Regions from separate parts of the Janthinobacterium sp. 1_2014MBL_MicDiv genome, predicted to be linked through region 3. Evidence: predicted binding sites of a transcription regulator. Region 3 holds the regulator's gene; each other region holds the start of a gene.

Region 1 (10,294 bases), 3.2 Mb from region 3:
CATCCCCTTGCTGGAACAGCATTCGGGATTGCGCTGGAAGGAGGATTTTCACGTGGGCTTCTCGCCCGAGCGCATCAACCCCGGCGACAGGGCGCACACCCTGCACAGCATCCGCAAGGTGGTCTCCGGCGACGATGCCGGGACGCTCGAGCAAGTGGCGCGCCTGTACGAAGGCGTGGTCGGGGCCGGCGTGCACAGGGCCTCCAGCATCCGCGTGGCGGAAGCGGCGAAAGTCATCGAAAACACGCAGCGGGACCTGAATATCGCGCTGATGAACGAGCTGGCCATCATCTTCGACCGCATCGGCATCGACACCCTGGAAGTGCTGCAGGCGGCCGGCACGAAATGGAATTTCCTGCCATTCCGGCCCGGCCTGGTGGGCGGCCACTGCATCGGCGTCGACCCTTATTACCTGACGCACAAGGCGGAAATGCTCGGTTACCACCCGCACGTGATCCTGGCCGGGCGCCGCATCAACGACGGCATGGCCAAGTTCGTGGCGGAAAAAACCATCAAGGAAATGGTGCGCGCCGGCTTCAAGCTGAAAGGTTCGCACGTCAACGTGCTGGGCCTGACGTTCAAGGAAAACTGCCCCGATCTGCGCAATTCGAAGGTGGTCGACATGATCCATGAACTGCAATCGTACGGCGTGCAGGTGCATGTGCACGACCCCGTCGCCGACGGCCGCGAAGCGCTGGAAGAGTACGGCCTGACGCTGGAAAGCTGGGAGCAGCTGCCGCAGGCGCAAGCCATCATCAGCGCCGTGTCGCACCAGGCGCTGCTGGCCCGGCCGCTGGCCGATTACCAGGCCAAGGTGGTGGAAAACGGCTGTTTCATCGACATCAAGTCGCATTTCGACCCGCGTCCGCTGGAAGAGGCTGGCTTGCACGTGTGGCGGCTGTGATGGCGGCCCCGCAATGCATTGCGGCCGGCCCGCTGCCGGCGCGCGGCGAGGACTCCCGGGCACCGGGCGCCGCAGGGGGCGGCATTGCCGGCATTGCCGGCGCTGCCGGTCCCGCAGCCGCCGCAGTGGGGGAGGCCAGCGCGACCCCTGTTGCGGCCAGTGCCGGTGCCGCCGCTGTTGCCGGCGCGGCCGCGGCCAGCGGCGCCGGCGCGGGAGCTGCCGCCTATGCGCAGGCTTGCGCCGGGCTGGGGCAGGCGCCGCGACGCTGGCTCGTCACAGGCGCGGCCGGATTCATCGGCTCGCACCTGATGGAAACCCTGCTGAAGCTGGGCCAGCAGGTGCGCGGCCTCGACAATTTCATGACGGGGCACCGGCATAATCTCGAGCAAGTACGCGCCAGCGTGGGCGAAGAGGCGTGGCGGCGCTGCGACTTCCTCGAAGCCGATATCCGCGAGTTGCCGGCCTGCGCCGCCGCCTGCGACGGCATCGATTATGTGTTGCACCAGGCGGCGCTCGGCTCCGTCTCGCGCTCGCTGGAAGACCCCTTGCTGTGCCATGCCGTCAATGTCGGCGGCTTTCTCAACATGCTGGCCGCCGCGCGCGCCGCCGGCGTGCAGCGCTTCGTGTATGCGGCCTCGAGCGCGACCTACGGCGACCACCCGGCCTTGCCGAAAGTGGAGCAGCATATCGGCGCACCGCTGTCGCCGTATGCGCTGAGCAAATATATCGACGAACTGTACGCACACGTGTATGCGCGTTGCTACGCCACCCGGGCCGTGGGCTTGCGCTATTTCAATGTCTTTGGCCCAAGGCAAGATCCGCTGGGCGCCTATGCGGCCGTGATACCGCGCTGGATCGCGGCCATGCTGGCGAACCAGCCCGTGCAGATCCACGGCGACGGCGCCACCAGCCGCGACTTTTGCTTCGTGAATAATGCCGTGCAGGCGAATATCCTGGCCGCCACGTGCGCCGACCCGGCCGCCGTCAACCAGGTCTACAACGTGGCCGTCAACGCCCGCACCAGCCTGACGCAGCTGCACGCCACCATGCAGCGCATGCTGCTAGCCATCTGTCCGCAGCACGTGCCGCTGGCGCCCCAATATGGCGAATTTCGCCCCGGCGACGTGCGCCACTCGCAGGCCGACATCGCCAAGGCGGCCCGTCTGCTCGGCTACATGCCCACGCACGACCTGGCACAAGGCTTGCAGGAGACTATCGCCTGGTACGCGGCGCAGGCCACGGCGCCGGGGGGCTTGCCTGCTGCCACGCAGCGCACCGCCGTGTAAGTCGCGGCCTCCCTTTCCACGTCGCCAGCCAGGGTGCAATTTTCTGCGCTGCACGCGTTTGCCCCGGAAACCCGCGCGTCGCCAGCCCGGCACCCTGCGTCGTCAGCCCCCGGAGCAGGCAATGATCAAGCCCATGGAGCCGGGGAATCCACAGCAAATACAGACAATTGGCAGGCAATACAGGCCTAAATGCAGGCCTATCAACAGGCGAATCAACAGGCGAATCAACAGGCGAATCAACAGACAAGACAGGCCAAGCCGCACGTAAATCAGGCGATTTCACAGACAAATCAACAGACAGCTCAACAGATAACGATGTAGCCAACGACGCAGACAACTACCCAGGCAACTACCCAGGCAAGCTTGCCAGCCATGGCGCAGGCGGGCGCACAGAAATCGCAGCCGTAATCCGTAACTGTTCGCCAGCGGCAAGATCATCCGTATCGCCACGAACCGCTCCGCTCGTAGCGCCTGGGGCTAGCGCGCTTCTCCCCTTACCGATGCATCAGCCTGCCATTACTGCCACAGACTGGCCGTGGAGATACCGGACCACGCTTGCGGCAGCGTTGGCGCCGGCCGGCCTTCCCGCGCCAACGCTGCAGCGCCGCATTCTGGCCGCGACGGCGCCATGCTAATGCTAATGCGGAGGCGACGCGGCCGCTGGTGGCGCTGGCCTCGATGACGGAGGCGCCGTGGGCGGTGGCGGCGTGCCATCCATCTTGCTGTTGAGCACCCGTGGCGTGCCGCGGAAGTCGGCCGTGTGCAGGCTGACGGGGCGGCGCCAGACGCGGGCGATGTAGGCCAGCACCCGTTCCGCCTGTTCCAGGTCGAGGCCACGGCCATCGCGCTGGTGTTCGTGGCGCAGGACGAGGCTGCCATCGTCTTTCAGCAAGGTAATGGCAATGCTGGGTGCGCCATAATTGTATTTGGGCGCCAGGATCGCTTCGCGGATCGATGGCAGCTCGCGGCTGGCCAGCCGCGTTTCGCCATCGCGCCGGCTTTCATGCACGAACAGGCCCAGGCGGTCGGCCAGTTCCGCATCGAGATAATTGCGGATGAAACTGAAATCATCGTCTTCCTGGCAAATTTGACGGGCGCGCGCCAATCCTTCGCGTTCGATGATCTGTTCCCACATGCAAAAACCCAGGTGGTAGGGATTGACGGCCAGCGCCAGTTGATGCTCGCCCGCATACGGGCGCACCACGTCCGAATGGGACTTGATGGCGGACAGATACAGTTCCGGCGGCAAAAAATCTGCCTCGCGCAGCAACCGCGCATGCCAGTACGAAGCCCAGCCTTCGTTCATGATCTGGCAGGCATAGACGGGATAGAAGTAAAACGACTCTTCGCGCACGGCCAGGAAAATGTCGCGTTCCCAATCGGCCATCTCCGGCGCATGATGGGCGATGAACCACAGCAAGTCGTACTCGGGCCGGGGCGGCAGCAGCGGACGCTGCGCCAGCCGCGCCCGCGCCGCCTCCTGCGCCGCGCGCGCGGCCGCTTCGCCCGGCAAGCGCTGGAAACGCCGGGCAAACGGGCCGGGCAGGGCGGCAGCGGTACTGCTAACGGCATCGCCGGCGCCCCCGCTGGCGGCAGGGCCGTGGCGCCAGGCAGGTGCGGTGGCAGCGGACGCGTCCGGCGCATCGGGGTAGGGTGGGCGATGCAGGGCGGCATGGATGTCCACGTGCTGTTCGAGGGCGAGCGCCGCGTCGAGCACGGCTTCGACCTGGTCCTGGCCATGATGCTGCAGCGCCGTCTCGATGCGCTGCGCGCGCGCCGCGCTTTGTTCCAGAATGTGCTGGCCCGCCATGGCGCCGAAGCGGATGAACAGCTCGTTGCGGCTGGCAAAGTCCGCATGGCCCAGCACATGGGCCGTGACGAGGGTGTTTTCTGCCACGGAATTATGTTCGGCCATGTACGCATGACAGGGGTCGCCGGGAAACATGACTTCGAAGATATGCGAATTGCCCATCTTCTGGTGGACCAGCTGGTGGATGTAGCGCACGCCGAACGACCAATGGCGCATGCGCACAGGCAAGCCATAGATGGCGATTTCAGCCATGAAACTGTCGGGTACGAGCTCGAAATCGACGCGGGGAAACACCAGGCCCGCCTCCAGCGCCAGCGCCTCGATGCGCGCCGCATAGCTGGCCAAGGCGCCGGCATCGCCGCCGTGGCTGTCGCCACCATGGCTGCTACCCTGGGGCGCGTGGCCCGGCGCTGGCCTTCGCGTCAGCATGGCGCCTCTCCGGTCGCGGCCGCTTCGTGCTGGAAGAAGGTGCGGATGGCGGCCCAGACATCGTCGGGCTTGGCCAGTATGCTGCTGTGCAAGGGCAAGCCCCGGCGCTCCAGTTCGGCGCACAGGCGGTGCATTTCCGTTTCCAGGCTGCGCGCCACGCCGGGCAGCGTTTCCACATAGCCCATATAGTTGAGCAAGGCGGCCAGTTCGCCCAGGGCCAGGTTGCTGGCGTCACGGTCTTCGCTGAAATTTTCGCCATCGGAGGCGTAGAACAGATAAGCATTGTAGCGGCCGGGCGCATAGCGTTCCTGCAACAGTTCTCGGCTCAGGCGGAAGGCGCTCGACGCCATGGTGCCGCCCATGCCATTGACCTGGAAAAACTCGGCCTCGGAAAACTCCCAGGCCCGCGTCGTGTGGGCGATGAAGCGCGTTTCCACGCGCGCATAGCTGCGGCGCAAGCCCTGCAAGGCAAAGAAGAAGAAGGATTTGGCCAGCTTGCGCTCGGCCTGCGCCATGCTGGCCGACACGTCGAGCACGAAAAACACGACGGCATTCGCGCTGGGCCGTGCTTGCTGCGCTACTTGCCGATAGCGCAAGTCATCGTTGGTGAAGGGCACGGCCTGCGTTTGCAGCGCGCGTCGCTTGATGGCTTCCTTCACCGTGCGCCGCCGGTCCAGGCGCGAGCGGGCGCCATGCCGGTCCAGGCCGGTGCGCACCAGTTGCACCTCGTCGATGGCGCTCAGGTGGCGCGGCTGCAAATGCGGCAGCTTGAGCTCATCCCACAGCCAGTCGAGGATGTCGTCAACGGCAAATTCCAGCAGCAGCCGCACTTCACCCTCGCCATTGCCGCCTTCACCTTGCGCCTCGCCTTCGCCCGTGACAGCCGGGCGCGCCGCGCGCAGGATATCGCCGGGCTGGCCTTCGCCCTGGCCCGCGCCGATGCTGTTGCGCGCGGACGCCAGGCGGAAATGGGCATGCTCGAGCAGGCGTACGGGCACGTGCACCGTGCGCTGCTGCGCTCCGCCGATCAGGTCAGGGCCGGCAATCAGCTCGGGCAAGTGCGCCTGCACGGCTTCGCGCACTTTCTGGTTGTGGCGCAGCCAGTCGCGCGCACCGCGCGAGAACAGCGCATACCAGGGCCGGCTGAAGTCGCGGCCATGCCCGGCCGGCGCCAGACCCGCGTTCCCGTCCGCGTTGGCGTTCGTATCCGCCGGCAACGCCGCACCCGCTCCACCCATCGCGTCGTCCGGTAGCGGCCCCCCGTCGTGCTTGCCGCTGCCTGGCGTGTTGGTGGTGGGCATCGCTACTCCTGCGCTAGCAAGGTGGTGACGTAGTTGAGCGCTTCGCGCGCGCTGTGGGCGTCATAGCCGTATTCGTCGACCAGGCGCTGCTCGACGGCGGAAATTTTCGCACGCACGTCATCGTCGGGACGCTTGGCTGAACTGACGAGGCGCAGCACGTCGCGCCGCTGCTCGAACAGATATTGCTGTATCGCATCGTGCAACTGCGCGTGGCTGCCCAGGCCAAACACTTCGCCCCGCTTGAAGGCGCCCATGGCCTTGCGCACCACTTCCTGGCGGAACGACTGCTTGCCCGAGTCGCTGATATGGATTTTTTCTTCCACGGCGCGCAGGAAGCGCTCGTCCGGGCGGCGTTCCTCGCTGGTGATGGGGTCGCGGATCTGGCGGTTGTCGAGCATGGCCTCGACTTCGTCGAGATACTTGTTGAGCAAATCCTGCGCTTCCTGCTCGAACGAGACAAACAGTGCCTTGTGCACGTCGGCCTTGACCCAGCGGTTATAGAAATCCTTGCGCGTGAGCACCAGATAATCGATCCACTTGCGCTTGCGCCGGGGTTCGATGCGGGCATCGCTTTCGATGCCATCCTTCAGGGCCAGCAGCACGTCCATGGTGGACAGGCTGTTGCGCCGGGCCGCGATGATGGCATGCGACAGGGCATTGATGACAAAGCGGGGCGAGACGCCGGCCAGGCCCTCGTCGGGCGCCTTGTCGCGCTCGCGGATGCGCCGGATTTCCGCATGCGGCAAGTCGTCCACGTCTTCGTCCGCATAGATGCGCAGCTTCTTGACCAGTTCGGCTTCCTTGTCTTCGGCTTCGGGCAGCCGGCTCAGGATGGCGAACACGGCCGCCGCATGCAGCACGTGGGGATCGAGGTGCACGCCGCGGAAGGCGGGCGCGGCCGACAGGATCAGCTTGCGGTAGATGCGCGCTTCCTCGCGATAGTTGAGCGTGTACGGCACTTGCACGATGACCATGCGGTCGAGCAAGGCCTCGTTTTCACTTTCTTGCAGGAATTTGCGAAATTCCGCCAGGTTCGTGTGGGCCACGATGCTTTCATCGAGGTAAATCAGGGGAAAGCGCGATACCTTGACGTTTTTTTCCTGCGTCAAGGTCAGCAGCAGGTACAGGAATTCGCGCTTGACCTTGAGGATCTCGATCATTTCCAGCATGCCGCGACTGGCCGCGTACACGGCGCCCGACCACGACCAGGCGCGCGGATCGCCCTCGTCGCCGTATTGCGCCACCTTCGACAGGTCGACGGAACCGACCAGGTCGGCCAGGTCGGCCGTGGTGGGGTCGTGCGGCGCATACGTGCCGATGCCGCAGCGGCCCGCCTCGGAGATGTGGATGCGTTCGACGGGCATGCGCAGGAAGTCGCCCGCATACTGTTCTTCCAGCCGTGCGCGGCAATGGGGGCACAGTTCGCCCTGCAGCTCGACGCCGTAGCTGGCGCGAAAGTCGGCGCGCATGCCGTGCGGCACCAGGTGCAGCGGCGATTCATGCACGGGACAGCCATCGATGCCGTACAGCGCGCCTTCGCTGCTGTGGCTGTATTCCTCCAGTCCCCGCTTGAGCAGGATCACCATGGTCGACTTGCCGCCCGACGGCGGTCCCAACAATAGCAGCATGCGCCGGCCCACTTCGGAACCGGCGGCCGCCGCCTTGAAATAGGCGGCAACGCGGTCGATCGCTTCGTCGATGCCGAACAGTTCGTCGTCGAACAGGCGGCAACGGAAACGCCCGCCGCCATCCGCCTGGCCGTTCCAGCGCATCATGTCCCACAGGTACTGGTGGGCGTTGCGTGCCAGCAAGGTGGCGCCCGTGGGCAGGATTTGCTCGAGAAAATCGGCAAACTGGCCGCGCCAGGGCGTGATGCGGTGTTGCGCCGCATAGGCCGCCATGTCATGGGCGAAGCGGGCGCGCGGCGCATCGTCCTGATGCCCCGCCTGCGGGGCGCCATCGAGTAGCGGTGCCATTGCCGGCGTTGCAGACTTGCGCGCATCGTCGGGGGGCTGGTGAGTGCTGCCTGGGCTCGTCATTGTTTTTCCATCCCTGCCGTCACGCGGTGGCGCTGCGGCTAGTTGATTAACCCAGTATACGGCGCAGCCTCTAGTCGCACGCCTGATCTCGCTCAAGCTTAAAAACGGAACTATTTCCGGCACATTGAACACAGGTGGCGCACGGCGCTCCTGCGCAGCACAGTTGAATCCAGATCAATACCGGGTGCCGTGGCCGGCCCACACTGGACTTCCAGAGCGACCCACGAGGAGAACGACATGATCGGCAATGACAATGGTTTCAGCGCGCCGCCGGGCGGCGCGGCTGGCAAGGGACAGAGTGCGGACGACGAAGAGGCAGTGAACCAGTTTGCCGATCCCGGCGACGGCGACGGCAATATCGAGAGCGCGTCCGTATCGGAAGTATCCGATGCCTTGAGCGGCGTCAGCATGGAGTTACTGGAAATCAAGCGCAGCATCGAGGACGGCATGCGCCAGGCCATCCTGCAGGCGGGGGGCGTGCGCGCCGCCGACGCCTTCAGCGATTCGGGCAATATCCAGGGCGTGTCGATCGGCCTGGGCGAGGGCGCCAGCGACAGTTCGTCCGGCGAGCCGGGCATGCCGGCCCTGACCCTGTATGTAGCCGAGCCGACCTCCGTCGATCGCGCCAAGGCGGCCATCGTGGGGGCCATGGGCGTGCGCGCCGTGGCCAGCGACAGTGTGCCCGTGAATATCGTCGTCACGGGCATCATCGATGCGCAGCCGCACCGTTTCCGCCTGCGCCCGGCGCCGGGCGGGGTTTCGGTCGGGCATTTCCGCATCACGGCCGGCACCATCGGCTGCCTGGCCGTGGGCCGCAGCGCGCCGCGCAACAACCGCCTGATGATACTGAGCAATAATCACGTGCTGGCCAACTCGAACAACGCCGTGTTCAACGATTGCATCGTGCAGCCTGGCCCCATCGATGGCGGCAGGTGTCCGCAAGACCAGGTGGCGGTACTCGAGCGCTTCGTGCCCATCAATTTCAGCGGCGGCGTCAATTTCGTTGACTGTGCCACCGGCTGGGCCTGGCCAGACCGCGTGCGCCCCGAACTGGTCTTCCTCAGCGGCGGCGTGCCTGCCTATTTCCGCATCAGCAACGCGCTGGTGGCGCCCGCCTTGGGCATGCTGGTCGGCAAGTCAGGGCGCACGACGCAACTGACGCAGGGCCGCATCACGGGCCTGGGCGCCACCATCAACGTCAACTATGGCGGCGGCAGGATCGCGCTGTTCCAGGACCAGATCGCCATCACGGGCGTCAGCGGGGCCTTCAGTGCGGGCGGCGATTCCGGCTCGTCCATCTGGACCTGGAACCAGCAGCGCAATCCCGTCGGCCTGCTGTTTGCCGGCGGCGGCAACATCACGTTCGCCAACCAGATGCGCCGGGTGGTGGTGGCCCTCGACATCAACCTGTACACCTGAGTGCAGTGACGCGGCGGTGTTACGCCACCTTGCATAACGCCGCTCCTTGCACGATGATGAACTTGTCAGTGGCGCTTGCCGCGCATGCTGCTGCCCGGCAGGCGGCGGCGGTGGCGACGCCGGTTTGCCGGGTGTATCATGGACAGCATCAGGAGGGCTTGTCATGTCAAACAGTAAATTCGTACAGGCGCCGTACGCCGTCTTTGAAGATGCGGCCATGCCTTACCTGCCGGACGGCGGCGGACAGGCCGCGGCGGGCGGCGGCCTGGGCGGGCAAACGCAGCCGCACGGCCGGCTGGAAGCGGCAAAGCGGCGCAATGAGCGGGCACTGATGGCCATCGACGGCGTCGAAGGCGTCAGCCTCGGGCAAACGGCCATCGGCCGGGAAGCCATCGTCGTGTACCTGCGCGACTCGTCCGTCAAGCCGCGCGTGCCGCTGCAAGTAGAAGGTTATCCGGTGGAAACGAGCATCACGGGCCAGATCGATATCCAGCGCTGGTAAGCGGCATTCCGGCACCATGGCGGGCGCGGGCGCCTGGTCAGGCACCGGGTTGGGGGCCTCGCGGGCTGCCGCTGCCGCTTGTCGTGTTTTTGCCTGGCCGGTGTCAGCTCGCGTCGCCAGCTCGCGTTATCAGATCGCCATCGGACGCTTATCCGACCGCCGCCTGGCCGCCGTCCCGTATTGCCCGAGGCGCGAGCAGGCATTTCCTGCCGCAGGCTGTCGCCGCGGCAGGAGGTGCGGGTCTTGCGTGCGGGTCTTACTTGCTCAGGCGGCTAATCGCCTCGGCCACGCCGGCGCCATAGGCCGGGTCGCACAGGGTGCAGTTGCCGATGTGGCGTTGCTTGACCTCGTCGGACGCGCCCGAGATGGCGCGCGCCGTATTCTCGAACAGGGCTTGCTGCTGTGCCGGCGTCATCAGGCGGAACAGGGCGCGCGGCTGCGAATAGTAATCCTCGTCGACGCGGTGGTTCCAGTGGTCGGCCGCGCCCTCGATGCTGAGCGGCGGCTCGCGGAAATCGGGCTGCTCGGCCCATTCCTGCTGACTGTTCGGCTCATAGCCCAGGGTGCCGCCCTGGTTGCCGTCGACGCGCATCTGGCCGTCGCG
Region 2 (10,294 bases), 690 kb from region 3:
CAACGGCGGCACGGCCGCGAAGCTGGGCATCAAGGTGCTGGGCGCGCAGGCGCAGCGCTACCGCATCGTCAGCTTGCCGTCCAGCAGTCCGGCCTACACGCTCGCGTATGCGCAGAAATTGCAAGCCTGGCTGATGCTGCGCGGCATCGAGGCCACGTAGGGCCACGCCGGCGCTCAACGCGCGCCAGCCCGCGCTGCTTCCTGCCGGTACTGGCGCCGCCAGAACCAGGCGATGCATAGCAAGCCCAGCAAGGATGGCGCCAGCTGCGTCCACGGCTGGCCCACGCGCAGCAAGTTGCCGGCGGCGGCCGACAGCATGGCGAACAGCGAGGCGAGCAGTTTGTAGATGTGTTCGTAGCGCCACAGGACGCCATGCCAGCGGCGGGGAAACAGCCAGCGCGCGCTGTCGTAGACGACGATGGTGGCCAGGCCGCCCAGCGACGACAGCACGACGATGGCTTGCTGCCCGGAAGCGTCCTGCCGCAAGCGCAGCAGGATCAGCAGGCCGGCCGCCAGCGCGGCGGCCGTCATCGCGCCATCGACGGCTTGCGGACCGGCATCGCGCGTGTAGATGGCGCGCCAGCCGCTCAGCAGCTGGTACAGCACCAGCACGGTCAGCACGGCAAACACGGGACGATAGCCAAACAGCACATTGCCGACGGCGGCCGTGGCGCAGACGAGCAAGGTCAGCCACGCAAACTGGCGGCCGTGGCGGCGGTGCGCGGGCGTGCCCTTGGCCATTGCCAGCAGGAACAGTCCCAGTCCGATGGCGGCGCTGCCGGCCAGCACGTGGAGGGCGATATTGATCAGTTGTGGCTGCAGTTGCGGCATGCGCATCTCCGGATGCGGGCCAGGCTGGCGCACGCTCGCGGAGATGGTATCTTGATAATTGCCGCTTGCCAAGACAGCAAACGGCGGCCGGGAGGCGGCAGGACTTAGGCCGGCGCGTACGCCTGCACTTCCAGCGGCTGGCCCTGGGCATCGAACTTCAGCGCCACGGACAAGCTGGTGACGCCGATGGTGGCCAGCGCGTCGCAGATATCGTCGACCTCGTCCTGCAGGTCGGCGGCCAGGTCCAGCGGCTTGTCCGCGCTGTGCAGCACGTCGCCGCCTGCCGTGTAGACATTCACGCGCAACAGCATCTCGCCATGCTCGTCGGCCGGACCGACGACGACCGAGACGTCGCCGGCGGCCACGCCGTTTTCCGCCAGCGCATGGTTGATGCCCGACATCATTTGCAGCATCGCATATTCGCTCATGCCTTGTTCCTTGCCGCCATGGAACAGATCCTGGTACAGGAAGCTCGCTTCCAGTCCTGCGCCGGCCGGCGCCAGGCAGCGCTTGACGAGCGCGCCCACTTCCGTCGTCCACTGCTGGTAGCGCGCCATGCGGGCGTCGAACCAGGCATCGAGCGCCGCTTCATCCTTCGGTTCCACATAGAACGGGTCGTCCACGCGCTTCAGGGCAAAGCCCAGCAGGAAGCGCAGTTCGACGGCCGTATCCTGCGGGCCGAAGGCCGTTTCGCTCCAGCCGACGATGCTGCGCTCCAGGCCCGGCGTGGCCGCGATTTTCTTGTCCGTCATCGACGAATAGGCGTCGCGCACCATTTCGTGCAGGTGGCTGTAGGTGATGCGGTCGATCTCGTCGAGGTCGTAGGCATGGCTCATCAGGACCACCTTGGCTTTCGGGCTTTCCAGTCCTGCTTGCTGAAAACTTTTCACCAGCGCTTCAAATGCTTCCTGGTCCTGGAAGCTGTCCGCTTCGCGCAGGCCGCCCGTGCTTTGCACGAGCAGGGGCACGACGAAGGCGTTGATTTCCATGGTCGGCGCATTGTCGCGGCGGATCAGCACGATGGAGGCGGCTTCCTCGATATGGCTGCGCAAGTACTGGTAGGCGCCCACGTCTTCGTACTTGGCCCGCTCGATGGCGTCGTACAGCACTTCATCTTTCTTCTGGTTCAAGGCCTTGCGGATGATGCGGCCGAACTCGACGGCTTGCTCGGCCAGCACCGTGCCCTGCGATTCGCTGTCTTCCTGTTCCGCCAGGTTCAGGGCCATCGTGCACAGCATGCGCGTGACGGACTCGTCCTTGTCTTCAGGCGTGTTGGCGGATTTACGGGGGACAGGGCGCTTATTTTTGGGCATGGCGATCAAATGGTTAGAGGACTACGGTCAGGCAAACGGAAGCGGGCGCCGCCGGCGATGCCGGCTGGCGCCCGGTGACATGATACAGGCGGCAGCGGCCGCCCGATACATCAATGGTCGGTATCGAACATCTCGTGCAGTTCGTCGAGCAGGTCGGCGGCTTCTTCCTGCGACAAGCCGAGATGCTGGCAAGCAAGTTCTCCGCCCTTGTCCCACTCGAGCGAGGTGCTGTTGCCATGGTAGCGCTGAATGCCCTTTTCGGCCAGCAGCGACAGGGCGACGAGCGAACGGATGGCGTCATCCGTGGACGGGTCGGCCAGCACCGCGTAGTCGTGGTGGTGCAGGATGGCCCAGGACACATCGGATGACAGGCCCCAGTTACGTGCCAGCAAGCAACCGATGGCCGCATGGTTGGTCTGGTGGCGCGCATCTTCCACGCTGGTAAAGCAATTGTGCGCGTCATTCGCCGCCGCCGCATAGGTGTTGACGTAGTCGGGGAAGCGGTTCATCAGCAGGGGCACGCCGATATCGCAGAACAGGCCGAACGTGTGGGCGATGTCGGGCGGGGCGATGCGCAGCTTGCGCGAGGCAAATACCACGGCGCGCGCGCGCTTGGCCGACACGTCCCAGAAGTGGGTCAGTTCCACGCCTTCCGCTTCCAGCGCCTGGCGCGCCAGCAAGCCCGTCATCATGGCGCTGCACTGGTTGATGCCGAGGAAATTGATGCCTTGCTCGACGGATTTGGCCTTGCGCGCGGCGCCATAGAATGGCGAGTTGGCCAGTTTCAGCAGGGCGCCCGACATGCCGACGTCGTCGGCGATGATGCGCGCGATGCGGCGCGGCGACGGGTCGTCTTCGGCCAGTTCGCGCTGCAGGTCGACCAGCAGGCTGGGGCGCGGCGGGATACGGATGGAACGCATCAAGGCGTCAACCGGATCATCGTGCACTACCTGCTTTTGCGCTGCCGCTCTCATCATCATTGTCTTGCCCGGTGGTTATCTGGTGGCGCTGCCGCTGCCCGCTGCATGAGCGTCTGGCGCAGTGCCCGACGATTATCGCTGTTTATGCATGGCAATAGTTCATCTCTGCAATATTTTGTCGACAAAATCCCCATTTTTTCCTTGCCAGAGGCCGATGCGGGCCGTTTTGCGACGCCGCCATGCCGCATTTGCATGATTAAAAAATCAAGATGGTTTTGTTTTCAAGGCTGGGCGAAACGTGCGACGGCATGTGCGGCGCTACAATTGCTGTATGAAAAACATCCTTGCCGGTATCGATTTTGCGGACGACTCTTGCCATGTGGCGCGCCAGCTGATCGGCGTGACCGTGCTCGTCGATGGCGTGGGCGGGCGCATCGTGGAAACGGAAGCGTATGACCGGCTGGATCCGGCCTCGCACACGTATGGCGGCTTGACGCCGCGTAATGCCGCCATGTTCGGTCCGCCCGCGCACGCCTATGTGTACCGCTCGTATGGCATCCACTGGTGCCTGAACTTTGTCTGCCGCGAGCCGGGCCATGGGGCGGGCGTGCTGATACGCGCGCTCGAACCCGTGGCGGGGCTCGATGCCATGCGCGCACGGCGCGGCGTCGACGAGGCGCGGCTGCTGTGTTCGGGGCCGGGCAAGGTATGCCAGGCGCTGGGCGTCACGCATCTGCACAACCGGCTGGCGCTGGAGGCGCCGCCGTTCATGCTGCTGGCGCGCGAGGAGGATGCCCTGGTGCTGGCCGGCCCGCGCATCGGCATTTCCAAGGCGATGGACACGCCGTGGCGCTTCGCCCTGGCCGGTTCGCGCTACCTGAGCAAACCGATGCGCATGCCCGTGGACTAGGCTGGATGCCCGGATTCAGGCGCCGCGCCGGCGTGGCGGCCTGGGCCTGGCGCCGGCCGCACCGGCCCCGGACTTGCCGCGTAGCGGACTGTGCAGTGCACGCCGTTCCTGGCCAGCCGTCCTGGCGGGGTCCTGGAAGGCGTCTTCGGCCGTGCCTTGTGTGGCCGGCGTGGCGGGATCGAGGGTAAACACGCTGACGGCCGCCGACAGCTTGACGGCCTGATCCTGCAGGCTGGCCGCCGCGGCCGCGGCTTGCTCGACCAGCGCCGCATTTTGCTGCGTGACATCATCCATTTGCGCGACGGCCTGGTTCACTTCCGTGATGCCCGAAGCCTGCTCGGCGCTGGCCTGTTTCACGCGCTGGATGATCTCGTTGACTTGCTGCACCGAGGCGACGATGGCGCTCATGCGCTCGCCCGCCTGCTGCACGGCGACGCTGCCGCCATCGATCGTGGTGACGGAGGTGGCGATCAGGGTCTTGATTTCCCTGGCGGCCTGCGCCGAGCGGTGCGCCAGCGTGCGCACCTCGGAAGCGACGACGGCAAAGCCGCGGCCCTGTTCGCCCGCGCGCGCCGCTTCCACCGCCGCATTCAGGGCGAGGATGTTGGTCTGGAAGGAAATCCCATCGATCACGCCGATAATATCCACGATCTGGCGCGAATTGGCGCGGATGGTCGTCATCGTCGTCACTGCCTGCTGCATCGCCGTGCCCCCTTGCACGGCCAGGCTCGACGCTTGCGCCGCCAGGTCGCAAGCCAGCTGGGCATTGTTGGCATTGTCGTTGACGGCTTCCGTCAGGGTTTCCATGGCGCTCGACGTTTCTTCCAGCGAACTGGCCTGCATTTCCGTGCGGGCCGACAGGTCCAGGTTGCCGGTGGCAATTTCGCGCGAGGCCGTATCGATCGATTGCACGGCGTCCATGATGGTGCGCAAGGTCTGGTTCAGATTGGCGATGGTCTGGTCCAGCACGCGCGAGGTGTCGGCGATCTCGTCGTTGCCCGGCTTGGGGGCGCCGGCGATCAGCTTGCCGGCGGCCAGGTCTTGCACGGCGTCGGCGATGCCGCGTATCTCCACCAGCATGGCGCGGCGCACCAGCATGGTCACGACGATGGAAACGAGGATGGACAGCAGGACGGTCAGCAGCAGGCTCCAGCCCAGGCTGCGAAATTCCGCGCTGGCCGTCGCATGGGCCTGGCTGCTGAGCATCGTTTCCAGCGCCGACAGCTGCGCCAGCTGGGCATTGAAGCGCACGAACTGGGTTTCCGCCTTGAGCATGGAGTTGGTGGCGATCGACTGGTCCATCTGCGCCATTTCCATGGTTTCCAGCACCGCCTTGCGGTAGCCGGCCAGCGCCGTGATGGCCGCATCGAGCAGTGTCAGTTCGGTGCCCGTGGACGTCGCGCGCAGCGTCGCCAGCTGGGTGCCGATGCTGGCGTGGCGCGCCTTGATCTGCTGTTCCAATGCATCGATGCGGGCCTTGGCGAAGCTGCCGTTGGTCCACGACAGCAACTGGTACATATTGCCATGCACATGCTTGGCCTCGCCGGCCACGTCGGACGCGGCTTTCAGATGCGTGATGCGCACCTGCACCATATTTTCCAGCGAGGCATTTTGCCGCACCATGCCATACCAGGCGCCGGCGGAGCTGAGTATCAGCAGCAGCAAGACCAGAGCGGGCGCCAGCAATAATTTTGGTCCGATGCGTAGTGTATTGAGCATGCTTGACTCCTGGCTGTTCCAACCGCAAGCGGCGCCGCGGCAGGCGAGCGCCCGCCGCGCACGGCAGCGGCTGTCTTACTTTTTGTAGATGCCCGCTTCCAGCACCACATCGTTGACGCGCAGGATATACGTGGTCTTCGGCTCGATCTTGCCGCTGGTGGGGTTCTTGTACTGGTAGTCGACCCAGCCCTTGCCTTGCTTTTGCGCCAGCTCGATGATTTCACGGCGATATTTCTTGCCATTCGCGTCGGGCACATCCGTCAAGTCCTTGCCCACGATGGAGGGGTTGATCGGGTGGGCCAGCACGATGCCCGTCTTGATGTCGCGCATGTCCACATACAGCGAGCCTTGCACGAAGTCGGGGTCTTTCGCCGTGATTTTCTTCATCATTTCTTCCTTGCCATGCGCCTTCATGAAGGCGGCTCCCCGTTCGGCCATGGCGATCGCATCTTTTTCCGTCGGTTCTACCGCGGCGCTGACGCTGGCGCCGGCAAATGCCAGGCACAGCAGACTACCCGTGAATAAGCGTTTCATGAAGACTCCTTGTGATATCGAGGGATGTGTTGCCAAGTCGTAATTTACGTCGCCATGGCCCGCATTAAATTGCGATGGAACAAACTAAGGTGCTGCCGCATGGCAGTTGGTGGCTTATCGGCAAGCTTGTTGATTTTTGGCAATTTGGTTCCGGGTAGCAAGAATTATGATGACTTTCACAGCATGCCGGTGTCAGGCGGCAGGCGTGAAAACAGGTTGAATTGGCTGACGTAGGGCTGATTTCATGGACGTTATCGTTATTTACTGGTAAGGAGCCGACCGTGGCCGCATTCATCACCGAACCGTTTTCACCCAAGTTCAAGCCCTATACGCGGCAATCCATCCAGCAAGCACGGCAGTGGTCCTGGTTGCCGGAAGAGCAGCGCGAAGCCGTGCAAGTGGTGTCGCATGTGTTGCCATTTCGCACCAATGAATATGTGCTCGATCAATTGATCGATTGGAACAATATTCCTGACGATCCCATCTACCGGCTCGTCTTCCCGCACCGCGACATGCTGCCGCCCGAGCAGTACGCGCATTTGCGCGACCTCGTCCTGGTGCAGCGGGACAAGGCGGCTATTGATGCCTATGTGCATGGTTTGCGTCTGGGCATGAATCCGCATCCGGCCGGGCAGATGACGCATAACGTGCCCCGGGTCAACGATGCGCCCGTGCGCGGCTTGCAGCATAAATATGCGCAAACCGTGCTGTTTTTCCCCAGCGCTGGCCAGACTTGCCATGCGTATTGCACCTTCTGCTTCCGCTGGCCCCAGTTCGTCGGCATGGACGACATGAAATTCGATGCGCGCGAATCGCATGAGCTGGCTGCCTACCTGAAGCTGCATCCGGAAGTGACGGACGTGCTGATCACGGGCGGCGATCCGATGATCATGAATACGCGGCAACTGGCCGCCTACCTGGAGCCGCTGCTGGACCCGGCCCTGGAACATATCCAGAACATACGCATCGGCACCAAGGCGGTGGCGTATTGGCCGCAGCGCTTTGTGTCCGACCGCGATGCCGATGATTTGCTGCGGCTGTTCGAACGCATCGTCAAGGCCGGCAAGAACCTGGCCGTGATGGGCCATTACAGCCACGCCGTCGAGTTGCGCCAGGACATCGCGCAGCAAGCCGTGAAGCGCATCGTGTCCACGGGCGCCACCTTGCGCATGCAGGGGCCGCTGATCCGGCATATCAATGAAGACCCGAAAAGCTGGGCCGAACTGTGGCAGACGGGCACGCGCCTGGGCGCGGTTCCGTACTACATGTTTGTCGAGCGCGACACGGGCCCGCGCGGCTATTTCGAGTTGCCGCTAGCCAAGGCGCACGAGATTTTCCAGGCCGCCTACCAGATGGTATCGGGCCTGTCGCGCACGGTGCGGGGACCGTCCATGAGCGCGTTTCCCGGCAAGATCGTCATCGATGGCGTGGTCACCATCAATGGCGAGAAACTGTTTGCCCTGCAATTTTTGCAGGCACGTAATCCCGACTGGGTACGCCGGCCGTTTTATGCGAAGTTCGATGCGGAAGCGACGTGGATGGACCATTTGAAACCCGCGTTCGGCCAGGAAAAATTCTTCTTTGAAACAGATGCGAATGGTAACGATCCTGTGCCGCAGTTTCCGCACAAAATCATCCGCCTGGCGCAGGCCGCCTGAGCATGCATGGCGCGGGCACGCCATCGCGCTCCGGCGTGGCCGTGTTTTGCCTCGTGTTCCTGCCATTTGCTCTCGGTCATTACCTGTCTTGCCTGCTGCGCGGCGTCAATGCCGTGCTGATGACGGAACTGCTGGCTTCCGTCGCCCTGACGCCAGCACAGCTGGGCTTGCTGACCAGCGCCTTCTTCCTGGCGTTTGCGCTTGTGCAATTGCCGGTTGGCATGGCGCTGGACCGCCACGGCCCCCGCGCGGTCCAAGTGTGGCTGCTGGCGCTGGCGGCCGTGGGCGTATGGCTGTTCAGCCGGGGCCACAGTTTTGCCGAGCTGATGTGGGCGCGCGCCATCATGGGCGCCGGGCTGGGCGGCTGCTTCATGGCGGCCGTGAAAGCGATCTCGTGCGTCATCGCGCCGGCGCGCCTGCCATCCGTGCATGGCTATCTGATCGCCGTGGGCGGCCTGGGCGCGGCCACGGCCACCATGCCCGTCAAGCTGGCGCTGCACTACACGGACTGGCGCGGCGTCTTCCTGGGCCTGGCGCTGGCGGCGCTGGCCATCGGCTGCCTGATCCGCCTGCTGTCGCCGGCCCTGCCCGCGCCCGCCGCTGCCGCCGGCAAGGCTGGCAAGGTCAGTGTCTGGAGCGTGTACCGCGACGCGGCTTTCCGCCGCACCATTGCGCTGATCCTGCTGCCGCACACGGTGTTCTTCGGCGTGCAAGGCTTGTGGATAGGCCGCTGGCTGGCCGACGTGGGCGGCTTGTCCGACGATAACGTGGCGTATCTGCTGTACCTGGGCATGGCGGCCGTCATCTTCGGCGCCATCGGCATGGGCATGCTGACGGAATGGGCGGCGCGGCGCGGCATCACGCCGATGCGGCTGGCGGCCGCGGGCATCGCCCTGTTTATCGCCGTGCAACTGGGCATGGCGTGTAACAGCGTGCCCAGCCTGCCTTTGCTGTCCGTGCTGTTTACCCTGCTGGGCACGGTGACGGGCCTCGAGTATGCGATCGTCGCGCAAGGCATGCCGGCCAGCCTGACGGGCAGGGCGGCCACCTGCCTGAACCTGCTGATCTTCACGGGCGCCTTCCTGGTGCAGGCCGGCTTTGGCCTGATCCTCGGCTGCTGGCCCCTGAACAGCCAGCAGCAGTATCCGCCGCAGGCCTACCAGGTGGCGTTTGGCGTGCTGGCGGTCCTGCAGCTGCCGGGACTGGCGCTGTTTGTCATGCGCCGTGGCAGGACGGCTTGCACGGCGCCAGCGGCGAACGGCGAGCCAGGCTATGCAAGGCCTTCATTACGGCAACCCGGACAGGGCAACGCCGCGCCTGACCGATGAGGGCGGCAGCGTCGCAACGTGAACCCGGCCTGGCCGCATCGACTCGTCATGGAGAAAAAATTTGCTTTTTTGATACTTGAATAATATACACTCCTCGCTACCGACCATTTCCATGGGGAAATTCAAGACATGAAGGCACTTTGCTATCTCGCGATCGTCTCGCCTTTGCTGGCCCTGCAACCGCCTGTTTGGGGCAAGCCGCCGGCGGCATCGGCCACGCAGGCCGCCACCAGGGAGCAGCAGGTGGACGCCCTGTTTGCAAAATGGAACCGGGCCGATACGCCGGGCGCGGCGGTGATGGTCGTGAAGGATGGCCAGCGCGTCTACCGGGGCAGCTTCGGCATGGCCGACATCGAGCAGAACCGTCCGATCACGCCGTCGACCAGCTTCCACGTTGCCTCGCTGTCGAAGCAATTCACGGCGTTCGCCATCCTGCTGCTGGCGCAAGACGGCAAGCTGTCGCTCGACGATGACGTGCGCAAGCATGTGCCCGCGCTGCCGGACTTTGGCCAGACCATCCGCATCCGTCACCTGCTGACCCACACCAGCGGCTTGCGCGACCAGTGGAATCTGCTGGCGATGGCCGGATGGCGCATGGACGACGTCATCACGGACGACGACGTGCTGCGCCTGGTGCGCCGCCAGCGCGCGCTCAATTTCGTGCCGGGCAGCGACTTCGCGTACAACAACACGGGCTACACGCTGCTGGCCGCCATCGTGCGCAAGGTATCGGGCCAGCCGCTGGCCGCGTTTGCGCGGGAGCGCATCTTCGATCCGCTCGGCATGCGGCACACTTTTTTCCACGAGCAATATGCCACCCTGGTCGCGGGCCGCGCGCAGTCTTACCAGCCGGCGCCGCAGGGCGGCTACAGCCGGATCGCCCTGTCGTACTCCACGGTCGGCCCGACCAGCCTGGTCACGACCGCGGACGATCTGCTGCTGTGGGCGAACAATTTCAACGATGCCCGCGTCGGCGGTCCTGCGTTGCTGGCCCGGATGCAGACGTCGGCCACCTTCAACGATGGCAAGGCCACCGGCTATGGCGGCGGTCTCGACATCGGCGCCTACCGCGGCCTGAAAA
Region 3 (10,294 bases):
GTGTTCGCGCAGCATCGGCGGCGGCGCCAGCGGCACGCTTTTCGGGCTGTCGGGGATGGGGCTGAAGGCCGAGTAGTACACGCGCTTGAGCTTGTAGCTGCCGTACAGGGTCTCGGCCGTGGAGAGGATCTGCTGGTCGTCGCTGGCGTCGGCGCCGACGATCATCTGCGTGCTTTGCCCGGCCGGCGCGAAGCGCGGCGACCTTGGTTCCTCTGCCTTTTCATCGAGCTTGCGGCGGATGGCGCCCATGGCCAGCTTGATCGTGTGCACGCTTTTTTCCGGCGCCAGTGCTTGCACGCTGTCCTGCGTCGGCAGTTCGATATTGACGCTGAGCCGGTCGGCATAGCGGCCCGCCTGCGCGATCAGGGCGGGATCGGCGTCGGGGATGGTTTTCAGGTGGATGTAGCCGCGGAACTGGTGCACTTCGCGCAGCTCGCGCGCCACCTGCACCAGCTGTTCCATCGTGTAGTCGGCCGACTGGATGATGCCGGAACTGAGGAACAGGCCGTCGATGTAGTTGCGCAGGTAAAAATCGGCCGTCAGCCTGACCACTTCGGCCACCGTAAACCGCGCGCGCGGCACGTTCGAGCTGCGGCGGTTGACGCAGTACTGGCAATCGTACAGGCAGTAATTGGTCAGCAGTATTTTCAGCAGGGAGACGCAGCGCCCGTCCGGCGTGTAGCTGTGGCAGATGCCCATGCCCGAGGTGGCGCCAAAGCCGTCCTTGCCGATGGAGTCGCGCTTGGGCGCGCCACTGCTGGCGCAGGACGCGTCGTACTTGGCTGCGTCGGCCAGGATTTCCAGCTTGTCCGTCAATTCCATGGCTCACCTCGATATACTGTGTTTATATACAGTATATCAGGGAATGCATGCTGTGCTGTCTTGACTTGTGCGATGGCAGAACGTTATATATAAGTGTATATTACGCTCCTTGTTCACCGTTCACTTTACAAGGATACGACCATGCGCCTCACCCCTCTCGCCCAATTCTTCGGCGCCGCCCTGCTTGCCACCGTCGCCTCGTCCGCCCTGGCCGGCGAAGTGGTGGTCTCGGCCGCCGCCAGCCTGACGAATGCGTTCAAGGATGCGGCGCAGGGCTATGAGGCGCAGTATCCGGGTAGCAAAGTCTCGCTGAACTTCGCCGCCTCGGGCGTGCTGCTGCAGCAGATCGTCAAGGGCGCGCCCGTCGACGTGTTTGCCTCGGCCGACCAGGAAACCATGGATGCGGCGCAAAAGCAGGGCCTCGTATTGCCGGCCGACCGCCAGGATTTCGTCGGCAACAGCCTGGTGCTGATCGTGCCGCACGACAGCAAGCTCGGCATCAAGAGCCTGACGGACCTGACGCACAAGGGCGTGACCCGCGTCGCCATCGCCAACCCGGCCAGCGTGCCCGTTGGCCGCTATTCGGAAGGCGCGCTGAAGAAGGCCAAGCTGTGGGACGCCGTGCAGACCAAGGCCATCGGCACGCAAAACGTGCGCCAATCGCTCGATTACGTGGCGCGCGGCGAAGTCGATGCGGGTTTCGTCTATGCCACCGACGCGGCCATCATGAAGGATAAAGTGAATGTGGTGCTGGAAGTGCCGCTGGACGCGCCCGTGCTGTACCCGATCGCCACCATCAAGGACAGCGCCAACCAGGCCGAGGCGAAGCGTTTCGTCAGCTACCTGCAGACGGCGCCGGCGCAAGCCATCCTCGCCAAGTACGGCTTCAAGAAACCATAGTTAGCCAAGTTCCCGCATGGATATCGCCTGGACCGCGCTGGCCCTGTCGCTGAAGGTGGCGGCGTGGGCCACGGCGCTCAATTTGTTGCTCGGCATCGGCACCGGCTATCTGCTGGCGCGTGCCCGCTTTCCTGGGCGTAACCTGCTCGATGCGCTGCTGACCTTGCCGATGGTGATGCCGCCCACCGTGCTCGGCTACTATTTGCTGGTCTTGCTGGGCCGGCGCGGCACGCTCGGTATCTGGCTGCAGGATACCTTCGGCATCAACCTGATCTTCACCTGGCAAGGCGCCGTGATCGCCTCGACGGTGGTGGCCTTCCCCCTCGTCTTCAAGCCCGCGCGCGCCGCCTTCGAGGCCGTCGATGGCCAGCTCGAGCAGGCGGCCCGCGTGCTGGGCATCTCGGAGCTGGCGATTTTCTTCCGCGTCACCCTGCCGCTGGCGTGGCGCGGCATCCTGGCCGGCGTGCTGCTGGGTTTTGTGCGCGCGCTGGGCGAATTCGGCGCCACCCTGATGGTGGCTGGCAGCATTCCTGGCAAGACGCAGACCCTGTCGGTCGCCGTGTATGAAGCCGTGCAGGCGGGCCAGGACGATGCGGCCAACATGCTGGTGCTGATCACTTCCGTCGTCTGCATCGTGGTGCTGCTGGCCGCCGGCCGCCTGGCACCGGGACGCATCGCTCACAAATGACCGCCATGCAACTCGACCTCGACCTCCGCGCCACCTTGCGCTCCGGCAAACGCCGTTTCGACATGCACGTGCAGTGCACGTCCAGCAGCCAGCGCATCGCCATGTATGGCCCGTCCGGGGCCGGCAAGAGCATGACCCTGAAAGCCATTGCCGGCCTCTTCACCCCGGACGCAGGCCATATCCGGCTGAACGGGCGCACCCTGTTCGATTCCGCCGCCGGCATCAACCTGCCGCCGCAGCAGCGCAATGTCGCCTATCTGTTCCAGGACTACGCGCTGTTCCCGCACCTGACGGTGCGCCAGAACGTGGGCTTTGGCCTGGCGCGCGGCTGGTTCAATCCGCGCGCGCGCGAAAAACTGGCCAAGGTCGAGCACTGGCTCGACGCGTTTCACCTGCAGGAACTGGCGCACCAGTTCCCCGACGAGTTGTCCGGCGGCCAGCGCCAAAGGGTGGCGCTGGCAAGGGCGCTCGTGGCCGAACCGGCCGCCCTGCTGCTCGACGAGCCGTTTGCCGCCCTCGATCCGGCCCTGCGTGTCAAAATGCGCCTCGAGTTGAGCCAGTGGCAGCAGCGCCTGGACGTGCCCATGATCCTGATCACGCATGATCCGGAAGATGCGCGCATCCTGGGCGAACATGTGCTTTACTTGCGCGACGGACAAATTGACAGCATGGAAGAGGCATTGGGTGAACGCATTGGATAAATCGGCGGCAGCGGAAATCGGCCTGCAAGGCTCGGTATGGATGACGGTGGGCGGAGAAAATCTGGGCGGCGCCGGACGCGTGGAATTGCTGGGCGCCATCGCCGAGTGCGGTTCCATCACGCAGGCGGCCAAGCTTGTGAAGATGAGCTACAAGGCGGCCTGGGACGCCATCGACGCCATGAACAACCTGGCCGGCGAGCCGCTGGTGGAGCGCTTGACGGGCGGCAAGGGCGGCGGCGGCACGCGGCTGACGCAAAGGGGGCGCCAGCTGGTCGACAATTTCCGTATCATCGAGCGTGAGCATGCGCGCTATCTGCGCCAGCTGGGCAGCCAGGCGGAAGGCATCGCCGACGATCTTTTACTCATACGGAGAATGGCCATGAAAACCACGGCACGCAATCAATTCCTCGGCAAGGTAGCCGACATCAAGGTGGGCGCCGTCAACGACGAAGTCACGCTGGAATTGCCGGGTGGCCAGCAGATCGTCGCCATCGTCACGCACGACAGCAGCGAAAGCCTGGGCCTGGCCGCCGGCGTGGAAGCGTTCGCGCTGATCAAGGCTTCGTCGATCATCCTCGTGGCCGACAGCGAGGGCGCGCGCTTTTCCGCGCGCAACCAGCTGGCCGGCACCGTCACGCGCGTGCAGACGGGCGCCGTCAACACGGAAGTGGTGCTGGACCTGCCGCGCGGCGGCACCATCGCCGCCATCATCACGAACCAGAGCAGCACGGACCTGGGCATCGAGATCGGCAGCAGCGTGACGGCGATCTTCAAGGCCTCCAGCGTGATTTTGGGTGTGCCGGCATAAATTGCGTAGGTCGGATTAGCGCGGCAACGCCGCGCGTGATCCGACAACATTGTCGGCCGATCATGTCGGATTACGCGCCTGCGCGCTCATCCGACCTACTCTTTCAATCGTGCCAGCCACTCGCGCGCTGCCGCCAGCGCCTGTTCCAGCTCGCTTCCCACCGTCGCCAGCAGCGCCGCCACTGCGTCGAAACGGCCGGCATCGATGGCTTCCTCGGTGGCGAAGGCGGCGCGTATCAGCCGCTTCGTGCCCAGGGTCCCGACGGAGCCGCGCAAGCCGTGCAGGATGCGCGCCACGTCGCTGTGGCGTCCCGCCTGCAAGGCCGTTTCCGCCTCGCGCACGGGCGTCATGCCCTTGTTCAGCGCGTCTTCGACCATGCGCCGCAGCACGCCGCGGCCCTTGGCGTCGCGTCCCATCACGCGCATCAGCGGCGCCATGGAAAACACCTCGTCATCGGCGGGCGGCGCCGCTTCGGCGGCCTGCGCCTGCGGGCGTTTCGGCAGGTGGCGCAGGATGACGTCCATCATCTCTTCCACCACCACGGGCTTGGCGATGAAATCGGTGATGCCGGCCGTCATGCAGCGTTCGCGTTCGGAAGCGAGCACGCCGGCCGTCATGGCGATCACGGGCAGCTGCAGGCGCAGTTCCGTGCGGATGATGTGGGTGGCGCTGAAGCCGTCCATGATGGGCATCTGCATGTCCATCAGCACGATGTCGTAGCGCAGCGCTTCCGTGCGCAGCCGTTCCACGGCCTGCAAGCCGTCGCCCACCACGTCCAGCGTGGCGCCCATGTGCTCGAGGATGCCGCGCGCCACGGCCTGGTTCAGATGATTGTCTTCCACCAGCAGGAAATGCACGCCGGCCAGTTCCGTGCCCAGCGGCTGCTGCAGCATGCGTTGCTCGCCGCCATCGTTCTTGGCGATCAGCGCCTGGTGCAGGGCGTCGAACAGGCTCGACCCCGTGATCGGCTTCATCAGCACCACGTCGGCTTCGGCCGCGCTGGAGATTTCTTCCAGGTGGTTGCGCGCGAAGGCGTTGACCATCACCACGATGGGCTGGCGCTGGCCGGACGCGGCCTGGCGGATGGCCTTGGCCGTGGCCAGGCCATCCATGACGGGCATGTGCCAGTCGGCCAGCACCACGTCGTAGGGCTGCTGCTGCGCCAGGCGTTCGCGGTACAGCTCGATGGCGGCAAAGCCCGAGTCCACTTCGTCGGCGGCCCAGCCCCACGCTTCGATCAGCTTGACGATCAGCTCGCGCGTGGTGCGGTTGTCGTCGGCCACCAGCAGGCGCAGCGGCCCCAGCGACGGCGTGCGGCGCGCCTCGGCGGGCAGGGCCAGCACGTCGAACGGCACGCTGAACCAGAAGCGGCTGCCCTTGCCTTCGCTGCTGGCCACGGCGATCTCGCCGCCCATCATATGGATCAAGTGCTTGCTGATGGCCAGGCCCAGGCCCGTGCCGCCGAAGCGCCGCGTGATGCTCTGGTCGCCCTGCGAGAAGGCCGTAAACAGCTGGGCCTGCTGCTGGGCCGTCATGCCGATGCCCGTGTCGCGCACTTCGAAGCGCAGCCAGGCCCGCTCGTTCCTGCTTTCGGCCAGGCTGACGGCCACCACCACTTCGCCGCTCTCGGTAAACTTGATGGCATTGCCGGCCAGGTTGACGAGGATTTGCTGCAGCCGCTGGGCGTCGCCGACGAGGCGGCGCGGCACGTCGGGTTCGACGGCGATGGCCAGCTCGAGTTCTTTCTCGCCGGCATTCATGGTCATCGTCGTGGCGAGGGTATTCATGACTTCATCGAGGTCGAACTCGACGGGAGACAGATCCATGCGGCGCGCCTCGATCTTGGAAAAATCGAGCACATCGTTGAGGATGCCCAATAACGACTGGCCCGCCACGCGTACCATGGTCAGGTACTTGCGCTGCTCGGTGTTGAGCTTGGTATTGCCGAGCAAATACACCATGCCCAGCACGGCATTGAGCGGTGTGCGGATTTCATGGCTCATGTTGGCCACGAAATCGCTCTTCGCGCGGTTGGCCGCCTCGGCCCGGTCGCGCTCCTGCTCCAGCTCCGCCGCGCGCGCCTCGAGCTCGTGCTGCAGCCGGTCGCGCTCGCCCATCAGGCCGTTGAACGCTTCCGTCAGCTCGCCGATCTCGTCGCGCTGCTGCACCGGCACGGGGGTGAAGCGGTTGCCCGAGGCGCGCAGCGACAGCAGGGTGTCGCGCAGGCGCACCAGCGGCGACAGCAGGCGCACGGTGACCCAGCCCAGCACGGCCGCGGCCAGCAGCGAGGCGCAGATGCTCCAGAGTACCAGCCGTGACAGTACGCCGTTGAACGGCTCGAACGCGTCGGCCACGGGCAACGAGGCGGCCAGCAGCCAGTTCACGGATTTCAATCGCTTGAAGCTGTTGACGGCCGTGATGCCGCGGCTGTTGGTGCTGACCATGCTGCCTTCGCCGTCTTCTTTCAGCAGCTGCGTGGTGGTCTGGTTGGCGTTCGGCGCGCGCGGCTGCAGCAGGCGGCTGGTATCGGGGTACAGCACGTAGCGCGGCACGGCTTCGCGCGTGAGGATGAAGTAATAGCCGCTCTTGCCCACCTTGGCCGTGCGCAGGTGGCCCAGCATATTGTCCTTGTACAGGCGCAGCACGCCGATCACGATGCCGGCCACGGCGCCGTTCTTGTCCAGCACGGGCGCGACCATCTGCACGATGGGCAAGTGGCTGGTCTTGCCCAGCATCGGTTGCGTGATCATCGCCTGTTTCGTGCGCATGACGGTATGGAAGTAATCGCGGTCCGTCACGTCGGTGCCGTTGCGTCCCGGCACCTCGGGCACGTTGGCCACCACCTTGCCCTGCGTGTCGAGCACCAGCACGTCGTCGAACAGGGCCAGCATGGCGCGCTGCGTGTAGTACTCGCGCAATGCGCCGGCGTCGGCCATGAGGGCGGGCGGCTGGTGGCGCGCCGTCTGGGTGATGATGTCGAGCAGCATCGCCAACTTGTCGTCGAGCTCTTCGGCCGTGCGCTCGATCAGGGCCGTTTGCTGGACCAGCAGCACTTGCGTGAAATCGTCGCGCATGTGCTTGACCTGGATCATGGTGACCAGGGCGATCATGGCGATCGAGGTCAGGCTGGTGGCCAGCGCGACTTTTGCTTTAATGCCGAGAGGCTTCATGATTTCCTTTTCAGTCCCCGAAGGGACAGGCGGCAGATAATGCTGTCAGGAATTTTCCTATCAATACAGCAACTTGGCAAGCGCCGGCCGCGTAAATTCCCGCCGTCAAAGCAGCAATTGACGATGTTGCCATAAAATTAAATGCAGGACGTCGTTTATTCAGCGAAATTAGCGTGAATGACGGGGAAAATGGCACAGGCAAGCGCGCTATGCAGTAAACTTGTTATTGCATTTTCAAAAAGGTAATGACATGACAGAAGCGCTACTCTCTCCAGCCTTGCCCGCCGTGAACGTGGAAGCGTTGCGTGCGCGCTGCTCGACGTGCAGCATGCATCAATTGTGCCTGCCGATGGGCCTCGACGTGGGCGACATGGACAGGCTGGACCAGATTATCGGCCGTCGCCGCAAGGTCGCGCGCGGCGCCTCGCTGTTCCGCATCGGCGACTCGTTCCAGAACCTGTACGCGATCCGCCTGGGCCACTTCAAGACTTACCAGATCAATCCGGGCGGCGAAGAGCAGGTGACGGGCTTCCAGATGGCTGGCGAACTGCTGGGCATGGACGCCATCAGCGCCGACCGCCACCACTGCAATGCCGTGGCGCTGGAAGACAGCGAAGTGTGTGAAATCCCGTTTTCCAGCCTGGAACAATTGCTGGGCAATATGCCCACCCTGCTGCGCCATTTCCACCGCATGATGAGCCAGGAAATCACGCGCGAGCAAAGCGTGATGCTGTTGCTGGGCAATATGCAGGCGACGCAGCGTTTTGCCGCCTTCATCGTCAACCTGGCGTCGCGCTACGAGGCGCGCGGCTATTCGGGCAGCAACTTCCAGTTGCGCATGTCGCGCGAGGAAATCGGCAACTACCTGGGCCTGACCATCGAGAGCGTCAGCCGCTTGCTGTCGAAGTTCAAGAAGGAAGGCTGGCTGCGCGTGTCGAACCGCGAGATCGAGATCCTGCAGCCGGCAAAATTAAAAGCCATTACGGCCGGCACCGACACCTGCAAATAACGGCACTGTCAAAACCTGCTGCGCGTCGCGCTTTGTGGCTTGCGCTGCGCGCTGTACACCGGCACAGCTGCGCTGCTCGGCCGCCCATCACTGGCGCCCGCCACGGTTTTCCCCGGCGCAGTGCCTTACAGTTCCTCGTCCGCATGCAGCGCGATGCTGCGCTGCGCGGGCCAGGTCCAGATGCCCGACAGGCGCCACTCGCGCGTATTGTTTTCCACCAGCACCTGCCAGCGGCTGCGCTCGAGCATCGGCAGCGCCACCGAGAAGTTGCCCATGGCGTCGGGCTGCACCAGCAGCTTGATATCCTTTTCCGGCAAGGTCGCGTGCGCCAGGTGCAGCTGCAGCGGCGCCTGGTAAGCCTTGCCGAAGCTGTGCACGGAACCCGTCAGGCGTGCTTGCGCCACGTCGTACGCCAGGCTGGTCGACATGGCCAGGTTGCTGGCGGCCGTATCGCGCCGCAAGTCCTGGTTGATGGCCTTGCCCTGCTTGTAATAGTCGCCCACCACCAGCGCGTCGGGTTGCGTAAACGCGATATAGCCCATGAAGCTGCCGACGACGACGGACAGCCCGGGACCGATCATCAGCAGCCATGGCCAGCGGTGCTTGTACCAGGGCGCGGCGGGGGCTTGCAGTTTCAGACTGTCGGACATTGTTTTCTCCTTGTGACGGCGGCAAGAACACGGGGATTCCTGCCGCCTTTCCTGCTTAACGTGGCACGATGAACACGGCGCTTTCGCGCACGTGCAGCGACGGGTCGTCCAGCGACTGCAGCTCGATCGTGATCTTGTTCGAGCCCTTCTCTCCCACGCCGTGCGGCACGCGCAGGCGGATCGGCCAGCCCAGCGTTTCCGTTGCCTGCAAGGTCACTTCATCGCGCGTCAGCAAGGTCAGGCCCGGCAAGCCGGCAACGCTGATCCTGAAGCTCTGGCTTTGCTCCGAAGTGTTCATGATCTGCAGGCGGTAGACGTTCTCGATCATGCCATCTTCCACTTCGCGCCCCATCGAGCCGCGGTCGCGGATGACGTCCATCTTCAGCGGCGTGCGCAGGGCCAGCGAGGTACACACGGCGATGATGATCAGGGCCAGGATGGAGGTGTAGATCAGCACGCGCGGGCGCATGGCGCGCTGGCGGATCTGCTTCGAGTCGAAGTTGTTTTCCATCGCATGGTCGGTACTGTAGCGTACCAGTCCGCGTGGCCGGTCGACCTTGTCCATCACGCTGTTGCAGGCATCGACGCAGGCGGCGCAGCCGATGCATTCATACTGCAGGCCGTTGCGGATATCGATGCCGGTCGGACACACCTGCACGCACAGGGTACAGTCGATGCAGTCGCCCAGCTTGTCGTTGTTGCCGGCCTTCTTGCTCAACGCACCGCGCGGTTCGCCCCGCTTGGCGTCATAGGTGATGATCAGGGTGTCCTGGTCGAACATGGCGCTCTGGAAGCGCGCGTAGGGGCACATGTATTTGCACACCTGCTCGCGCAGCCAGCCCGCGTTGCCATAGGTGGCCAGGCTGTAGAACAGCACCCAGAACCATTCCCACGGGCCGAAGTTCAGCGTTTGCACGGAATGGGCGAGTTCCTTGATCGGCGTGAAGTAGCCGACGAAGGTAAAGCCCGTCCACAGGGCGATGGCGCCCCACACCAGGTGCTTGGCCGTCTTCTTGGCCGTCTTGCGCAGCGACGGGCCCTGCTTGTCGAGGGCCATGCGCGCGCTGCGCGTGCCCTCGATCTTGCGTTCGACCCACAGGAAGATTTCCGTGTACACCGTTTGCGGGCACGAAAACCCGCACCATACCCGTCCGGCGATGGCCGTGACGAGGAACAGCAGATACGCACAGATGATCAGCAGGGCCGCCAGGTAGATGAAATCCTGGGGCCACAGCACGACGCCGAAAATGTAGAACTTGCGCGTGGTCAGGTCGAACAGCAGGGCTTGCCTGCCATTCCACGTCAGCCACGGCAAGCCGTAGAACGCGAGCTGGGTAAGCCAAACGCATACCCATCGCCAGGTAGCGTAGCGTCCTTTGGCCTCGCGAGGGTAGATTTGCTCGCGGGCCGCATACATCTTGATGACTTGAGGTTCCATTGTTTACTTCGCGGGCGCCTGCGGATTCGACAGGCTCCAGACATACGCCGACAGCACGTGCACCTTCGATTCGCCGAGGAAGTCGCTGAAGGCCGGCATGGTGTTGCT

Evidence for each region. The regulator FNR, encoded in region 3, switches genes on or off when oxygen is low (the NO sensors DNR and NnrR bind a similar motif). The targets are predictions, from matches to a motif close to TTGATNNNNATCAA.
Region 1: a site for FNR is predicted at 7,934-7,947, ahead of YQ44_RS12620 (serine protein kinase). Genes of this name have one in related genera too.
Region 2: a site for FNR is predicted at 6,357-6,370, ahead of YQ44_RS01800 (KamA family radical SAM protein). Genes of this name have one in related genera too.

The regions. Positions count from the first base shown of each region.
Region 1 covers NZ_CP011319.1:2,871,108-2,881,401, reverse strand. The annotation lists gene YQ44_RS12640 (nucleotide sugar dehydrogenase) at 1-904, shown strand, start outside; gene YQ44_RS12635 (SDR family oxidoreductase) at 904-2,190, shown strand; gene YQ44_RS12630 (SpoVR family protein) at 2,828-4,429, opposite strand; gene YQ44_RS12625 (DUF444 family protein) at 4,423-5,730, opposite strand; gene YQ44_RS12620 (serine protein kinase) at 5,733-7,769, opposite strand; gene YQ44_RS12615 (hypothetical protein) at 8,007-9,188, shown strand; gene YQ44_RS12610 (hypothetical protein) at 9,352-9,690, shown strand; gene YQ44_RS12605 (catalase) at 9,947-10,294, opposite strand, start outside.
Region 2 covers NZ_CP011319.1:405,329-415,622, forward strand. The annotation lists gene YQ44_RS01765 (DNA-deoxyinosine glycosylase) at 1-160, shown strand, start outside; gene YQ44_RS01770 (hypothetical protein) at 175-831, opposite strand; gene YQ44_RS01775 (hypothetical protein) at 936-2,144, opposite strand; gene YQ44_RS01780 (HDOD domain-containing protein) at 2,255-3,121, opposite strand; gene YQ44_RS01785 (DNA-3-methyladenine glycosylase) at 3,396-3,974, shown strand; gene YQ44_RS01790 (methyl-accepting chemotaxis protein) at 3,990-5,693, opposite strand; gene YQ44_RS01795 (cache domain-containing protein) at 5,769-6,227, opposite strand; gene YQ44_RS01800 (KamA family radical SAM protein) at 6,509-7,885, shown strand; gene YQ44_RS01805 (MFS transporter) at 7,888-9,213, shown strand; gene YQ44_RS01810 (serine hydrolase domain-containing protein) at 9,343-10,294, shown strand, end outside.
Region 3 covers NZ_CP011319.1:6,164,822-6,175,115, forward strand. The annotation lists gene YQ44_RS26780 (putative DNA modification/repair radical SAM protein) at 1-822, opposite strand, end outside; gene modA (molybdate ABC transporter substrate-binding protein) at 964-1,722, shown strand; gene modB (molybdate ABC transporter permease subunit) at 1,739-2,410, shown strand; gene YQ44_RS26795 (sulfate/molybdate ABC transporter ATP-binding protein) at 2,416-3,111, shown strand; gene YQ44_RS26800 (TOBE domain-containing protein) at 3,152-3,919, shown strand; gene YQ44_RS26805 (response regulator) at 4,015-7,089, opposite strand; gene fnr (fumarate/nitrate reduction transcriptional regulator Fnr) at 7,340-8,098, shown strand; gene YQ44_RS26815 (FixH family protein) at 8,224-8,748, opposite strand; gene ccoG (cytochrome c oxidase accessory protein CcoG) at 8,804-10,186, opposite strand; gene ccoP (cytochrome-c oxidase, cbb3-type subunit III) at 10,190-10,294, opposite strand, start outside.